4 regions of the Janthinobacterium sp. GW821-FHT03A03 genome follow, and region 4 is predicted to be linked to each of the others. Evidence: predicted binding sites of a transcription regulator. Region 4 holds the regulator's gene; each other region holds the start of a gene.
What was found. Region 4 encodes FNR, which switches genes on or off when oxygen is low (the NO sensors DNR and NnrR bind a similar motif). Its sites were predicted from a motif close to TTGATNNNNATCAA; they were not measured.

Region 1 (4,083 bases), on a different contig from region 4:
CGCCGTGCCGACAGGGTGCTGTAATCGAGCACGTCGCGCTGCAGGGCCGTCTTGAACTTGTAGGCCAGGTCGCCCACCAGCAGGATGCGCGAAATATCGGTGACGATGAGCCGCACCCGCGCATCGGCGCTGTCGAGGCGATTTGCCAGGCGGTGCAATAGCCTGGTCTGCCGCCCGACCTCGTGCTTCCCGCTGCCTTGCTCGGCGGCAGGCCACCGGTGCCCGCCTTGCGGCGCAGGCATCGGCCCCTGGTCAAGCAGCGGCGACGCCCCCGGCTGCGCGGCCCCGTTCTGCCCGAGCGCCTGGACGCCGCCAAGGGCATGGGGAGGCAGCCGCCTTTTCCAGCGCATTTCACCGGCAGGGCCTGCCGGCGCCAGGGCAATGCGGTTCTCGACGCCGCGCACCCCGCGCAAGCCATACACCGCCTCCTCGGCCCGCTTGCGCTGATAGTTCCAGCCCAGCATCCCTTCCAGCCGCAGCACGCCGTCTTGCGCCGCCACCGTAACGGCATCGGCGGAGCTGGGCAATTGCGCCTTGACGATCGCCAGCGCCGCGCGCGCAAGGTCCGCATCCGAGCGCTCCTGTCCCCCGGGCACCACTTCGATCTTGTTGAGCACGCCAGCCACCCCGGCCACTTCCCCGGCGCATCGCCCGGCCTGTATCTTGCCGACGAAATCGGGCGCCAGCCCCGACAAGGTGACGACGCCATGACGCACGGACACCACGATGGCAGGTGGCCCTAGCCGGGCAACACAGCTCAGTTCATGCTCCACATTCCGCCTTACTTCGGCATCGTTCAACATGCTTTCCTCCGCAGGCCGGATGCCGCGCGCACAGCATCTTCTTGCCGTGCATCGCCGGCCCGGCAGTGATCCTAGCATGGCCACAGCGCCAGAAAATATGATCTGGATCAATGCTTGCCCTGCGCCAGTTCCCTGAGCTGAGAATTGCGGGCCGGCTTGACCTGGATCAGCTGGCCCTCCTTACAGGCGCGCCGGAAACAGGTATCGTGAATTTTTAACGGAGTCCAACATGTACAAGACCATCCTGATGTATGCCGACCAGTTTTCCGGCTTCGAACGGCGCCTGCAAGTGGCAGCGGCGCTCGCCAGCGAAGCTGATTCCCATCTGATAGGAACCGTCGCCAGCGGCGGGCCGCAACTCGATTACCTGGTCTACGGGGCGGTCACGCTGGCGCCGCCCCCGCCGATCGACTACGAACCCTTGCGGGAAGCGGCGCGGGAGCAGCTGGCGCGCTTCGACGAGCGTTGCCGCCAGCTGGGCGTCGCCTCGTATGAAACCCGCTTTCAGGACAGCAGCGCGGCCGATGCGCTGATACTGCAGTCGCTGTACTGCGATCTGGTCATCACGGGCCAGAGCGACCTGAGCGACCGGTCGCTGATCTGGTCGACCCGCCTGCCCGCCTATCTCGCCCTGCACAGCGCCCGCCCCTTGCTCGTCATCCCCGATGGCGATGGCCCCGTGACCATCCCCGGCCGCTCCGTCGTCATCGGCTGGAACGCCACTGCCGAGGCCAGCCGCGCGGTCGCTGGCGCGCTGCCGCTGCTGGTGCGGGCGCAGCGCGTGCAGATCATCGTGCTGAACCCGCGCCAGCATTACGGGCAGCATGGACAGGAGCCGGGCGCGGACCTGGCCACCTACCTGGCGCGCCATGGCGTGCGCGCGGAAGTGAGCCGCAGCGAAACGAGCGAAGAATGCGGTACGGCGCTGTGCCGCCTGGCCCAGGACAGCGGCGCGGACCTGATCGTGGCAGGGGCATTCGGCCGCAGCCGCTTCCAGGAATGGGTGCTCGGCGGCACCACGCACAGCCTGCTGAGCCAGTCGCGCCTGCCAGTATTGCTGGGCCACTGAGGGGCGCCGCCGACGCCGCGGCGCAGGCCGCAGGCGCTTTCTTGTCCGACTGGGAGCACGTTCATGATCACCGACAACGACATCAAGACGCAAGTCGAACAGGAATTGCTGTGGGATGTGAGCATCGATCCCAGCCATATTGGCGTCTCGGTCAACGACCGCGTCGTCGCGCTATCGGGCTTCGTGCACGCCTACAGCCACAAGCTGCACGCGGAGCGCGACGCGCAACGCCTCGCCGGCGTGCTGGGCGTGGCCAATGACATCGAGGTGCGCCCCCACTCGCGGCTGGACGCGGAAATTGCCCACGACGCCATTGCCGCCATCGCGCTGCAGCTGCCCGTATCGTCGAAAACGATCAAGGTCATCGTCGAGCACGGCCATGTCAGGCTGGAAGGCACGGTCGACTGGAACTACCAGCGCGAGCACGCCCAACTGGCACTGCGTCACATGCATGGCATACGCGGCATCGAGAACGCCATCGCGATCAGCCACAAGGCCATCCCGGCCGATATCAAGGCGCGCATCCAGGCGGCGCTGAAGCGCAGCGCCCTGATCGAGGCCAGCGGCATCAAGGTCGAGGCGGATGGCGACGCGGTCATCCTCAGTGGCAAGGTGCGTTCCTGGAGCGAACGCGACGAGGTCGAGCGCGCGGCCTGGATGGCGCCGGGCATTACCGCCGTCACGAACCAGCTTCAGGTGGGCAGCTGAATTGTCCGCGCGCATGGACGGGACGCAAACTGCGCCTCATCCCGCTGCCGTACCTCGACGAAGTCAGGGCAGCATGGCGGCGCTGCCTCCCGCCCACTGCCGCGCCGCCAGATAACCTTATCTGCCGGGCAATATCCATGCCCGCGCCACGACAGCGCCGGCATCCGCGACCTAGCTGCAGCAGCAACATCGCCTGCACATGATCTGGCGCATTGCCAGGCACGGCGCAATTTCCTACTATCGAAGTCCGGGCGCAGCGCGCCCACCGTGCATTGCGTCAAGGAGCCACCATGATGCCGCTGGACTCATCCCACCGCCAGTTCATTTTCGACGTACTCGCTGCCACGCAGGACATGGCCCTGGCCACCGTGCGTCCGGATGGCTATCCGCAGACGACGGTGGTCAGTTACGTGCACGACGGCCTGACGCTGTATTCCTGCATCGGGCTGAACAGCCAGAAAGCGCACAATATCCGCCAGCACGACAAGGTCTCGCTGGCCATTACGCCCGCGTACCAGGACTGGCAGCATATCCGCGGCCTGTCCATGGCGGGCACGGCTGCCCTGGTCGACAACGCCGACGAAACCGAGCAGGTGGCCGACCTGATGCTGTTTCGCTTTCCCCAGATGCGCGACATCATGGGGGCCGGCACGGCCGCGCCGTGGCCGGGCCTCGTCTTCCTGCGCATCCGCCCAAGCGTCATTTCCTTGCTGAACTATGAACTGGGTTTCGGCCACACCGAATTGTTTGAAGTCAGCTGAAACAGGGTAAGTCACCATGCCTTGCCGATTATTGCTGCGCTTGATACATATCAATTCCCCGGCTTCCGCCGCGGATGCCGGCCGCTACACTGACCTGGTGGCTGCGTTTCCTGCAGCAGAACCTGCGTGCCGCGCCACGCCAACACCGGAGAGCCAACATGCCCGACATTCACCTCAAATTTGCCAACCTGCTCACTTCCGGCAGCAGTACCTTGCTCGACCGCTACAATGCGGTGGCCCGGCATGCGCTCGACAGTAGCGCCGATGCTGCGCGCCTGACCCTGCATTACCTGCAGGACCTGTCGCAGGCAAACATGAACGCGCTGCTGCAGCGGGTACAAGACAAGGGCGGTGCCAATCTGTATGAATTCGATCCGGGCAGCTTGAAAGCGCTATGCACCTTGAACGATGATTACCGCTCCAATCTCTTCGCCATCCTGCTGGACATGCAAAAATCTATGGTGGAAAGTAGCTACTCATCCGTCTACGACGGCTACAGGCAGTGGCAGAGAAGCGCTCCCTCCCAGTAAGGCGGCGCTCCTGGCGCACCTGGGGAGCGGGGATCGCACCCTGCCGGCGCAGCCCCTGCCATCCCGCTGCTCAGGAATAAGGCGATGGCGCGGCGGCCGCCAGCGGATAGCCCAGCGATTGCGCCAGCATCACATGGTGCCCATCCGCCAGGCCCATGGCTGCGGCCAGCTCCCGCTGGTCGAACCAGCCACGCGACACCACCGCCAGGCCC
Region 2 (4,083 bases), on a different contig from region 4:
GCGGCGGCGGCGGCGATGTTGTCGATCTTGATGCCGCCGTCGACTTCCAGCATGATGTCACGGCCCGATTCGTCGATCATGCGGCGCGCTTCGGCGATTTTCTTCAGCGCCTGCGGAATGAAGGACTGGCCGCCAAAGCCTGGGTTGACCGACATGATCAGGATGATGTCGATCTTGTCCATCACGTGTTCCAGGTAGTGCAGCGGCGTGCCCGGGTTGAATACCAGGCCCGATTTGCAGCCATTGTCGCGGATCAGTTGCAAGGAACGGTCGACGTGATCGGACGCTTCCGGGTGGAAGGTGATGATGTTCGCGCCAGCCTTGGCGAAATCCGGGATAATGCGATCGACGGGCTTGACCATCAGATGCACATCGATGGGCACTTGCACGTGCGGGCGGATCGCTTCGCACACCAGCGGTCCGATGGTCAGGTTCGGCACATAATGGTTGTCCATCACGTCGAAGTGGATGATGTCGGCGCCGGCGGTAACGACGTTGCGCACTTCATCGCCCAGGCGGGCAAAGTCGGCTGACAGGATGCTGGGAGCGATACGGAATGTTGTCATGGTGGCTAAAGGCTCAGAGTAGAAAATGCGAAGATGCGCTATTTTACGCTTGACGCCGTTACCATGCTTTATTGAAACACAGAATATGCGCCGCGCAGTGGCCGCTGAGCCACGCGCGACATTCATGATTACTGAAGGGATGACGATGTCGACTTATGAATTTACGGTAACGGTCAAGACGCAGTACTTGCCCGAGCAATCGGCACCCGAGCAGGGCCGCCATGTATTCAGCTACACGATTCGCGTGGTTAACAGCGGCACCGTCGGCGCGCAACTGATTTCGCGTCACTGGGTCATCACGGACGCCAATAACAAGGTGGAAGAGGTGCGCGGCTTGGGCGCGGTCGGTCACCAGCCGCTGCTGCAGCCGGGCGAACAGTTTGAATATACGAGCGGCACCATGCTGGCCACGCCGCAAGGCTCGATGCGGGGCGAATACTTCTGCGTGGCCGAGGATGGTCACCAGTTCGAAGCGCTTATCCCGGAATTCGTGCTGTCACTGCCGCGTACCCTGCATTAAGAAGCGTCAGGCTTGCGGGCCATCGTCTATCATTTCAGCTTTTCCGCGGCATCTTTTTCGTCGCTTACTTGTTTCCGTGCCGGTGGCGCGGGCTTCTTGCCCGAATACATGGTCCACCAGACGATAAATACCAGCAAGAAGAAGGCCACCAGCGCTTCAATCATCAAGATCCACATACGCATCCCTATGTTATTTACACGCAGCTTATTCACGCGCCGCTTATTTACACGCGGTAGTCTACTCGTTTCAATCGGCGCCGTCGCGCTTGTTCTTTCCGCCTGTACCACGCCGCCTGCGCCGCCCGCTGCCAGCGGCAAGGCGCCGCCCATCGCGCCGACCGTCGTCAAGCCTGTGCCGGCCAAACCCGCCGATGCCAAGGATGCCACGGATGTGGCGGCGCCCATCTTCGTGCCTGCCAAGTTTGCCGCCTTGCCCGGCTGGGCGCGCGACGACATGCGCGCCGCCTGGCCAGCCTTCATGGCCTCGTGCGGCGTGCTGGTGAAACGCCCTGACTGGAAGGAGTCATGCACGATCGCGCGCCAGGTGAATGCGGACAGCGACAAGGCCATCCGTCTGTTTTTTGAAACCTTCTTTGTGCCAAATCAAGTGCTGGCCGCCGACGGCGCCAGCACCGGCCTCGTCACCGGATATTATGAACCGCTGCTGCACGGCGCGCGCAAGCGCGGTGGCCCATACCAGACACCGCTGTACAAGGTGCCTGACGACTTGGTCTCGGTGGACTTGTCCGGCGTGTATCCGGAACTGAAAAACATGCGCTTGCGGGGCAAACTGGTCGGCAAGAAGGTGATACCGTACGCAACCCGCGCCGACATCGAGCGCGCCACCGCCGTCACGGGCAAGGAATTGCTGTGGGTGGATGACGAAGTCGAGGCGTTCTTCCTGCAAGTGCAGGGTTCCGGGCGCGTGCAGCTGACCGATACGCAGGAAACCGTGCGCGTGGCGTATGCGGATCAAAACGGCCATCCGTACAAATCCATCGGCCGCTATCTGGTCGACAAGGGCGAGCTGACCCTGAGCCAGGCGTCCGCGCAGGGCATCAAGGCGTGGATTGCCGGCCATCCCACGCGCAAGGATGAATTGTTCAACGCCAACCCGAGCTATGTGTTCTTCAAGGAAGAGCGCCTGCCCGATCCGAAAGTGGGGCCGAAGGGCGCACTGGGCGTGCCGCTGACGCCGCAGCGCTCGGTGGCCATCGATTCGCGCTTCCTGCCGCTCGGTGCGCCCGTATTCCTGTCCACCACGCAAGCCAATAGCGAGATTCCCATGCAGCGCCTGGTGATGGCGCAGGATACAGGCGGCGCCATTCGCGGCCCTATCCGTGTCGATTACTTCTTTGGTTTTGGCGCGGAAGCGGCCGAGAATGCGGGCCGCATGAAACAGAGCGGCGCCGTGTGGGTGTTGTTGCCGAAGCAGGCGCCGGCGCGCTGAGTTTTTCGCGGCGCCGGGCTGGGATTGCGCTAACGCAAGGTTAGCGCAGGACCATCACTGGAAGATGGGTATGCGCCAGCACTTTTTGCGTTTCGCTGCCCACGAACAGCTTGTTCAAGCCTTTGCGGCCATGCGAGGCCATCAGGATAATGTCGCAATGGTAAGTCTGTGCCGCGTTGACGATTTCTTCGTGCGGGCTGGGCGAGACGGCCACCACGCCTTCGAAGGGCACGCCGACGGCGCGGGCCGTCTCGCCGATCTTGTCGATGGCGCGCTGCGAGGCTTCCTGCATCTGTTGTTCGTACAGGCTGGCGTCGAGCACGATGCCGCCGTCCGCCATCGGCGAAAACGGGAAGGGCTGCACCACGCTGATGGCGACCAGCTTGGCCTTGTTCAGTTGGGCGAAGGCGAGGGCGGTCTCGGCGGCTTTGTCGGACAACGGCGAACCGTCGGTGGGAAATAAGATGGTGTTAAACATGGCGTACTCCTCAAGTGATGTAAGACAGCTTATGGAGTTACATCAATTAAAACCTTGATGTAAATCAAACCTACCGGGCTTTGGCAGAAATAGTGTCGCCAAAGCAATCTTTCGCCAGTGTATGCCTGTTCCCCGCCTCAGGTGCGCACGCTACGCAGCGCCGTGCTCCACACCATGGCGACCGTCAACGCAATGCTGCCGGCCGCGATGCAGGCCAGGCCATTGCGCACGCCAAAGTGTTCCGCTACCCAGCCGGCGGCCAGCGCGCCCAGCGGCGCCGTCGCCACCGTCAGGAAGCGCATGGTCGACGTCATCCTGCCCAGCATGGCATCGGGTGTGACTTTCTGGCGCAAGCCCAGGTAGGGAATAAAGAACAGCATCACGCCGCAATCGAAAAAGAACATCAATATGGCATAGGCCACGGCGCTGGCGGCCGCGCTGCCGAACAAGGCGGCGGGGATGGTGGGCGTCAGGGCAAAGCAGAGCGAGGTCGAAGCCAGGCCGATCAGGATGGTGCGGCCGGCGCCATAGCGTTTCGTCAATGGCTTGACGATGAAGGCGCTCAGCAGCACGCCGGCGCCGCCCAGCATCTGCGTCATGCCCAGCACGCCCGGACTCATGCCCAGGTCGCGCGTGGCGAACAGCACCGTCAAGGCCATGCTGGCGTAAAACAGGAAGTGCCAGATTCCGGCGCCCCATGCCAATGCGCGCAGCAGCGGCTCGCGCCACACGAACAGCAAGCCGTCGGCAATGTCGCGCAGGGCGTGCTTGTCGGACGGCGCAGGCCGCGGGTCGCGCACGCTCATGGCGCGCAAATTGAAGACGGAAATTAAGTATCCGCAGGCCGTGCACAGGATGGCGACGGGAGCCGACAGCATTTGCACGAGCACGCCGGCCAGGCCTGGGCCGATCAGGCGCGAAGCCGATTCGGTGGCGGCAAATTTCGACTGCGCATCGATCAAGCCATCGCGCCCCACGAGGAAGGTCAGAAACACCTGTTCGGCGCCGCCACCGACGACGAAGCCTGTGCCGATGACGAATCCCACTATATATAACCAGGGCATCGACAG
Region 3 (4,083 bases), on a different contig from region 4:
CCGCCGTCGTGCGTGAGCATGCCTTGCTCCTGCAGCCGGGCCAGGTTCAGGGCGCGGTAGCGGGGATTGGCGGCGGCCGCCGCGTCTTCGCCGCCGGCGCCGGCCGCGCTGTCCGGGCCGTACGGCACGGCGGCCTCGGCCACGCCCAGGATGATCGGTTCCTGCCTGCCGCTGTCCGTGCTGCGCTCCTTGCTGCTCATCGTGGCTCCCGTGGCGTCGTCTAGAATTTCAGCAGCGCGGCCGTCATGACCCCGCCGTACAGCACGAACAGGCTGCCCAGGCAGGCGCCGAAGCCATAGCGGGCGCGGCGGCGGCGCACCTGCTGCAGGGCCGTCCAGTTCATCGCGACCGTGCCCAGCACGCTCAAGCCCGTCGCATCGCGCAGTTCGGCCGGGCTGAGGAAGGTGGGGCGCACCTGGCTGATCAGCAATGCCGTGGCGACGCCGGCCACCAGGGCCGCGCCCAGCGCCGCGCTGAACAGCAGGGGACGGTTCGGCCCGACGGGCTTGTACTGCACCGTGGGCGGATCGATGATCTTGAAGGCCATCATGTCCGTGGTGGAGCTCAGTTCGCCCGACAGCTTGGCCGCTTCGCGCCGGCCGATCAGCTTTTCATAGTTTTCCTTGTTGATGATGTAGTCGCGGTTGAGCTGGGCCAGCTGCGACTCCACCTCGGGCACGGCATTGCTTTGCGCCAGCAGGCGCTCGTTGCGCGCGTTGTATTCCTGCACGCGGGCCTTGATGGCCGCCACCTTGGCGTCCGCATCCGTCAGCGCCACTTTCAGCTGCTGCAGCATGGGGCTGTAGTTCTTGCCCGGGTCGCCGGACGCCGCCTTGACCTTGCTTTCCTCGATCTTGCGCTCTTCCAGCTGGGCGACGAGGCGCTTCGAGGCGATGATGTCGGGATGCAGCTCCGTGAACTGCATGCGCAGGTTGTCGAGGTTCTTGTTGAGCGTGGCGATGCGCTCGTCGAGTTCGGGATTCGTGATGGACGCCGCGTTCGGCTCCATGTCCAGCACCGGCTCGTCGCCCTCGATCTGGCTCTGGATGGCCTTGCGCGCCTGCTCGGCCTCGAGCAGTTCCAGCTTGGCGTTGTTCAGGCTGTCGGACGACATCAGCAGCTGGCTGCCATAGTCGATGCCCTGGCGCGGCAGCAGCAGGTTGTTGCGGATCTTGAATTCCTTGACCAGGTTTTCCGCCGCGCTCAGCTTGTCCTCGTAATTCTTGATCTGTTCGTCGATGAATTGCACCGCCTTCTGCGAATCGCCCTTCTTGCCCTGGAAGCTGCCTTCGACGAAGATGGTGAGCAGGCTTTGCACGACGTCGCGCACGAGTTTCGGGTCGCGCCCGCTGTAGCTGATGGTGTAGATGTCGTAGGCGTTGGTGCCCGTGATCTTGATGTTGCTCATCAGCTCGTCGAGCCGCGCCTCGTGCTCGCGCACGGTCTTCGAATCGAGGTCGAGGTCGACCATGCGCATGACGCGCTCGACGTTGGGGCGGCTGAGCAGGGTGCGGCTCATGATGGCCACCTGCTGCTCCGCGTTCGGCACGCTGGTCATGCCGGCCATCAGCGGCTTGAGGATGGTTTGCGTATCGACAAACACGCGGGCCGACGTCTGGAAGTCGTCGGGCAGGCTGATCACCTTGATGAAGCCGGCGATGGCCACCAGCCAAGCCACGAGCACCGCATGCCAGCGGTATTTCCAGATGCCTTTCAGGCTGGAAAGCAGCTGCTGTATCAGTTCCTCCATGTCGCTTCCTTCGGATGACGGTGCTTCGTGGTGGATGGGCCCAAGGCGCGCACGCTCCGGCGCGCGGCGGAAAATGCTTGCCGGGTACGCAAAGTATATGGCGGCTGTTGAGTAAGATTTCCCGAAATGATTGCTTCTTGATACGCCTCAAGGTTCGCTTGCCAGGTTTTCATAATCATAGGAACTTCGCGGCCCAGGCTGCTTCTGCGCGGCCGGCCATGGACGCGCCATCGACTCGAAGAGGCCCCGCATGAATCCGTTTCGCCGTGTATTTGTCCGCAACACGCTGGTGCTCGCCTGCGCCGCCGGCCTGCTGGGCGCCTGCCGCGCGCGCTACCCGCTGGCCCCCGCCGACGACAGCGCCCCCATGCACGACTACCTGATCGGGCCGGGCGACTCCGTCAACATCATCGTCTGGCGCAATCCGGAAGTGTCGCTGACGGTGGCCGTGCGGCCCGACGGCAAGATCACCACGCCGCTGGTGGAAGACCTGGCGGCCAGCGGCAAGACCTCGACCCAGCTGGCGCGCGATGTCGAGCAAGCCTTGAGCAAGTTCATCCAGCAGCCCGTGGTGACGGTGATCGTCACCAATTTCTCGGGGCCGTATGGCGAGCAGATCCGCGTGATCGGCGAGGCGGCCAAGCCGCAGGCGCTGCCGTACCGGCTCGGCATGTCGCTGATGGACGTGCTCATCGCCGTGGGCGGCATCACCGATTTCGCCGCCGGCAACAAGGCCAGCATCATCCGCATGCGCGACGGCAGCCAGCAGCAGCTGGGCGTGCGCCTCGATGATTTACTGAAGAACGGCGATATTTCCGCGAATGTCATGATGCGGCCCGGCGACGTGCTCCTGATACCGGAGAGCTTTTTCTAAATCGGCAACATCGATATCAAAACAGCATTTTGTGTGTAATTTTGTACTTGCGGGCAAATTTAAGCGTGTAATTTTGCTATGAAATAGCCCATTTCTTCTGTTTTTTTTGCCCGGAGTGGGAACTTCTCCACTTTTCCTCTTGTCACAAGGCATTGGCTTCAGTCCGTCTCGACGGCGGCCGATGAACGTGAGGACAAGATGAGCTTTGAAGACGAACCCATAATTTCCTTCGACACGCCCGGCGCATTCAGCGACCTGGTGGTGGGTGAAGGCAAGATCGATCCGGCCATGGAACACGAGCTGGACCTGCAGCGCTTTCATATCCGCATGGCCAATTCGCGCGGACGGCGCGAGGCGGCCAGCCTGCTGATCCGCAAGATGTACGGCTGGCGCGGCTATGCCGTCGATCCCGGCACCGCGCATGCGCTCAACAAGATCACCCTGTTCGCGGAAACGGCCGGCACCACCGTGGGCACCATGACCCTGTGCCTGGACAATGACGAGACCGGCTTGCCGGCCGACGAGAATTTCCGCGACAAGCTCGACGTGCTGCGCGAAGAGGGCCGCCGCCTGTGCGAACCGTCGCGCCTGGCCATCGACAAGGGCGTGAGCAAGCGCGTCTTCGCGGCGCTGATTCATATTTCCTACATCTATGCCCACAATATCCACGGCTTCACGGATTACGTCATTGAAGTCAATCCGCGCCACGTGGTGTTCTACAAGCGCATGCTGGGCTTCCAGGACTTCGGCGGCGAGCGGGAGTGTACGCGCGTGGGCGCGCCGGCCGTGCTGCTGCGGCTCGATCTCGACTACATGGGCGCGCAGATCCGCAAATACGGCGGCTTGATGGAACAGCATGGGGGTGAACGGTCGTTTTACCCCTTTTTTTTTCCAACATGGGATGAGCCTGGTATTACCGACCGCTTGCGGCAAGGGCGCAACTGAACGCTCATTTGTTTTTCAATAAGATCGCCTGCATGTGGTTGCCCGGGATCGCGTAGGTGATGCCGCTGGGGGCGCTGATGGCCGTTTCCTTCAGGCCCTTGACCCAGACCATGTTGACGATGCCGTAGACGAGACCGGTCTCGGGATCGAACAGGGGGCTGCCGCTGCTGCCCGGATACGCCGTCGCGTCCAGCTGGAATACGGTGTACGGCGCCTTTTGCAGCTGCGCCAGGCGCCGCGTGTCGAGCCGCTGCGCGTTTTCGCTGGGCATGACGACGGGCGTGAGCGAGGACACGGTGGCGCGGTGCGTCACGTGGTGCAAGCCCAGCAGCATGCCCAGCGGGAAGCCCGTGAAGGCCATGGCCTGGCCTTCGCGCACGCTGGCCGCGTCGCCCAGCGCCAGGGCCGGCAGCGGCGCGCCGGCCAGGCGCAGCAGGGCCAGGTCGTGCTCGGTGTCGATGGACAGCACTTGCGCGGGGCGGAATTGCGCCGCCTCGCCCTGGCCCGTGAGGAT
Region 4 (4,083 bases):
GCTGTTCCGTATCGAGCTTGGTATTGCCTAACAGATACACCATGCCCAGCACGGCATTGAGGGGCGTGCGGATTTCATGGCTCATGTTGGCCACGAAATCGCTCTTCGCGCGGTTGGCCGCCTCGGCCCGGTCACGCTCCTGTTCCAGCTCGGCCGCGCGCGCTTCGAGCTCCTGCTGCAGCCGGTCGCGTTCGCTCATCAGGCTGTTGAACGCTTCCGTCAGCTCGCCGATCTCGTCGCGCTGCTGCACGGGAACGGGGGTGAAGCGGCTGCCGCTGGTGCGCAGGGCCTGCAGGGTGTCGCGCAGGCGCACCAGGGGCGAGAGCAGGCGCACGGTGACCCAGCCCAGCACCGACGCGGCCAGCAGCGAGGCGAGGATGCTCCACAGCACCAGCCGGTACAGCACGCCGTCGAACGGCTCGAAGGCGTCGTCGAGGGGCAGCGAGGCGGCCAGCAGCCAGTTCACGGATTTCAGGCGCTTGAAGCTGTTGACGGCCGTGATGCCGCGGCTGTTGGTGCTGACCATGCTGCCTTCGCCGTCGTCCTTCAGCAGCTGCGTGGTGGTCAGGTTGGCGTTCGGCTTGCGCGGCTGCAGCAAGCGGCTGGTGTCGGGGTGCAGCACGTAGCGCGGCACGGCGCCGCGCGTGAGGATGAAGTAATAGCCGCTCTTGCCGATCTTTTCCGTGCGCAAACGCCCCAGCAGGTTATCCTTGTACAGGCGCAATACGCCGATCACCACGCCGGCCACCTGGCCGTCGGCGGCCAGCACGGGCGCCACCATCTGCACGATGGGCATGCCGCTGGACTTGCCCAGCATCGGTTCGGTGATCATGGGCTGGCGCGTGCGCAGCACGGTCTGGAAGTACTCGCGCTCGGCCACGTTGATGCCGGCGCGCCCCGCCACTTCCGGCATGTCGGCCACGACGGCGCCGTGCGCGTTGAGCACCAGCACGTCGTCGAACAGCACCAGCATCGAGCGGCGCGAATAGTACTGGCGCAACTGGGCGGGCTGCGCGATCAGTTCCGGCGGCTGCTGCCTGGCCGTCAGGGTGACGATTTGCAGCAGCATGGCCAGCTTGTCATCGAGCTCGGCGGCGGTGCGGGTGATCAGCGATGACTGCTGGCTCAGCAGAACTCGGGTGAAGTCGTCGCGCATGTGCTGCACCTGGATCATGGTGACCAGCGCGATCATGGCGATCGAGGTCAGGCTGGTTGCCAGCGCGACTTTTGCTTTGATGCCGAGAGGCTTCATGATTTCCTTTTTCGGTACCGGGCGCTACAGGCGGCAGATAATGCCGTTAGGAATTTTCCTATCAATACATCAACTTGGCAAGCGGCGCCGCGCAAATGGCCCGCCCCGCACGGGCTTTTGACGATGTTGCCATATAATTAAAGTCCGAACGTCGTTTATTCAGCGAAATTACGGTGAAATTGGCACACGGCAACCGTGTATGCAGTAAACTTGTTATTGCATTTTCTAAAAGGTACCGACATGACTGAAGCGCTACTCTCTCCAACCTTGCCCACCGTGAACGTGGAAGCGTTGCGTGCGCGATGCTCGACCTGCAGCATGCATCAATTGTGCCTGCCGATGGGCCTCGACGTGGGCGACATGGACAGGCTGGACCAGATCATCGGCCGCCGCCGCAAGATCGCGCGCGGCGCCTCGCTGTTCCGCATCGGCGACTCGTTCCAGAACCTGTACGCGATCCGCCTGGGCCACTTCAAGACCTACCAGATCAATCCGGGCGGCGAAGAGCAGGTGACGGGTTTCCAGATGGCGGGCGAACTGCTGGGCATGGACGCCATCAGCGCCGACCGCCACCACTGTAATGCGGTGGCGCTGGAAGACAGCGAAGTATGTGAAATCCCGTTTTCCAGCCTGGAACAATTGCTGGGCAATATGCCGACCCTGCTGCGCCATTTCCACCGCATGATGAGCCAGGAAATCACGCGCGAGCAAAGCGTTATGTTGCTTTTAGGTAACATGCAGGCGACGCAGCGCTTTGCCGCCTTCATCGTCAACCTGGCGTCGCGCTATGAAGCGCGCGGCTATTCGAGCAGCAAATTCCAGCTGCGCATGTCGCGCGAGGAAATCGGCAACTACCTGGGACTGACCATCGAAAGCGTCAGCCGTTTATTGTCGAAATTCAAGAAGGAAGGCTGGCTGCGCGTGTCGAACCGCGAGATTGAAATCCTGCAGCCAGCGAAATTGAAGGCCATTACGGCCGGTACGGACGTCTGCAAATAACCGCACCGTCAAAACCGACTGCGCGTCGCGCTTTGCGGCCTGCGATGCTCGCTGTGCTATAGCACAGCTGTGCTTCTCAGCCACAAATCACTGCCGCTCGCTACGGTTTTCCCGCCACTGTACGTTATAGTTCCTCATCGGCGTGCAGCGCGATGCTGCGCTGCAGCGGCCAGGTCCAGATGCCGGACAGGCGCCATTCGCGCTTGTCGTTTTCCACCAGCACCTGCCAGCGGCTGCGTTCGAGCATCGGCAGCGCCACCGAGAAATTGCCGGCCGCATCGGGCTGCACCAGCAGCTTGATATCCTTTTCCGGCAGGGTCGCATGCGCCAGGTGCAGCAGCAAAGGCTTCTGGTACGCCTTGCCGAAGCTGTGCACGGAGCCGCTCAGGCGCGCTGCAGCGACGTCATACGCCAGGGTCGTATCCATCGCCAGGTCGCTGGCGATCGTGTCGCGCTTCAAATCCTGGTTGATGGCCTTGCCCTGCTTGTAATAATCGCCCACCACCAGCGCATCGGGTTGCGTAAACGCAATATAGCCCATGAAGCTGCCGACGACCACGGACAGGCCGGGACCGATCATCAGCAGCCATGGCCAGCGGTGCTTGTACCACGGGGCAACGGGGGCTTGCAGTTTCAGACTGTCGGACATTGTGTTCTCCTTGGGGCCAGACCCTGTGGGCCTGCCCCCGGCTTTTGCTTCCGGGTTGAGCATAAAATCAACCCAACGCATGATTGATGATACTCCTGCGGCGAAAATACCGGGGGCGGACCCGGAGGGCCCGACCCCGCATCACCGTTACCGCGGCACGATGAAGACCGCGCTTTCACGCACATGCAGCGACGGGTCGTCCAGCGATTGCAATTCGATTGCAATCTTGTTCGAGCCCTTTTCGCCCACGCCGTGCGGCACGCGCAGGCGGATCGGCCAGCCCAGCGTTTCCGTCGGCTGCAAGGTCACTTCTTCGCGCGTCAGCAAGGTCAGGCCCGGCAAGCCCGATGCGCTGATCTTGAAATGCTGGCTTTGCTCCGAGGTGTTCATGATCTGCAGGCGGTAGACGTTTTCGATCATGCCGTCTTCCACTTCGCGTCCCATCGAACCGCGGTCGCGGATCACGTCCATTTTCAGGGGCGTGCGCAGGGCCAGCGACGTACACACGGCGATGATGATCAGGGCCAGGATGGAGGTGTAGATCAGCACGCGCGGGCGCATGGCGCGCTGGCGTATCTGCTTCGAATCGAAGTTGTTTTCCATCGCATGGTCGGTACTGTAGCGTACCAGTCCCCGCGGCCGGTCGACCTTGTCCATCACGCTGTTGCAGGCATCGACGCAGGCGGCGCAGCCGATGCACTCATACTGCAGGCCGTTGCGGATATCGATACCGGTCGGACACACCTGCACGCACAGGGTGCAATCGATGCAGTCGCCCAGCTTGTCGTTGTTGCCGGCCTTCTTGCTCAGCGCGCCGCGTGGTTCGCCCCGCTTGGCATCGTAGGTGATGATCAGCGTGTCCTGGTCGAACATGGCGCTCTGGAAACGCGCGTAGGGGCACATGTATTTGCACACCTGCTCGCGCAGCCAGCCCGCGTTGCCGTAGGTTGCCAGGCTGTAGAACAAGACCCAGAACCATTCCCAGGGACCAAAGTTGAGGGTCTGCACGGAATGCGCGAGTTCCTTGATCGGCGTGAAGTAGCCGACAAAGGTAAAGCCCGTCCACAGGGCGATGGCGCCCCACACCAGGTGCTTGGCCGTCTTCTTGGCCGTCTTGCGCAGCGACGGGCCCTGCTTGTCGAGGGCCATGCGCGCGCTGCGCGTGCCTTCGATGCGGCGTTCG

Region 1: a site for FNR is predicted at 901-914, ahead of AC07VI_RS08790 (universal stress protein). Genes of this name have one in related genera too.
Region 2: a site for FNR is predicted at 3,068-3,081, ahead of AC07VI_RS22355 (universal stress protein). Genes of this name have one in related genera too.
Region 3: a site for FNR is predicted at 1,888-1,901, ahead of AC07VI_RS06570 (XrtA system polysaccharide chain length determinant). Genes of this name have one in related genera too.

What each region holds. Positions count from the first base shown of each region.
Region 1 is NZ_JBWKUZ010000002.1:476,145-480,227, forward strand. Features, by position in the region: gene AC07VI_RS08785 (AAA family ATPase) at 1-803, opposite strand, end outside; gene AC07VI_RS08790 (universal stress protein) at 1,033-1,872, shown strand; gene AC07VI_RS08795 (BON domain-containing protein) at 1,936-2,580, shown strand; gene AC07VI_RS08800 (pyridoxamine 5'-phosphate oxidase family protein) at 2,871-3,341, shown strand; gene AC07VI_RS08805 (hypothetical protein) at 3,500-3,871, shown strand; gene AC07VI_RS08810 (SagB/ThcOx family dehydrogenase) at 3,942-4,083, opposite strand, start outside.
Region 2 is NZ_JBWKUZ010000016.1:1,454-5,536, reverse strand. Features, by position in the region: gene rpe (ribulose-phosphate 3-epimerase) at 1-566, opposite strand, end outside; gene apaG (Co2+/Mg2+ efflux facilitator ApaG/CorD) at 712-1,086, shown strand; gene AC07VI_RS22365 (hypothetical protein) at 1,116-1,433, opposite strand; gene mltA (murein transglycosylase A) at 1,438-2,535, shown strand; gene AC07VI_RS22355 (universal stress protein) at 2,576-3,013, opposite strand; gene AC07VI_RS22350 (MFS transporter) at 3,151-4,083, opposite strand, start outside.
Region 3 is NZ_JBWKUZ010000002.1:7,522-11,604, forward strand. Features, by position in the region: gene AC07VI_RS06565 (XrtA-associated tyrosine autokinase) at 1-200, opposite strand, end outside; gene AC07VI_RS06570 (XrtA system polysaccharide chain length determinant) at 221-1,750, opposite strand; gene AC07VI_RS06575 (XrtA/PEP-CTERM system exopolysaccharide export protein) at 2,001-2,624, shown strand; gene AC07VI_RS06580 (N-acyl amino acid synthase FeeM domain-containing protein) at 2,823-3,569, shown strand; gene AC07VI_RS06585 (S1 family peptidase) at 3,574-4,083, opposite strand, start outside.
Region 4 is NZ_JBWKUZ010000014.1:64,991-69,073, forward strand. Features, by position in the region: gene AC07VI_RS21350 (response regulator) at 1-1,252, opposite strand, end outside; gene fnr (fumarate/nitrate reduction transcriptional regulator Fnr) at 1,493-2,251, shown strand; gene AC07VI_RS21360 (FixH family protein) at 2,376-2,900, opposite strand; gene ccoG (cytochrome c oxidase accessory protein CcoG) at 3,048-4,083, opposite strand, start outside.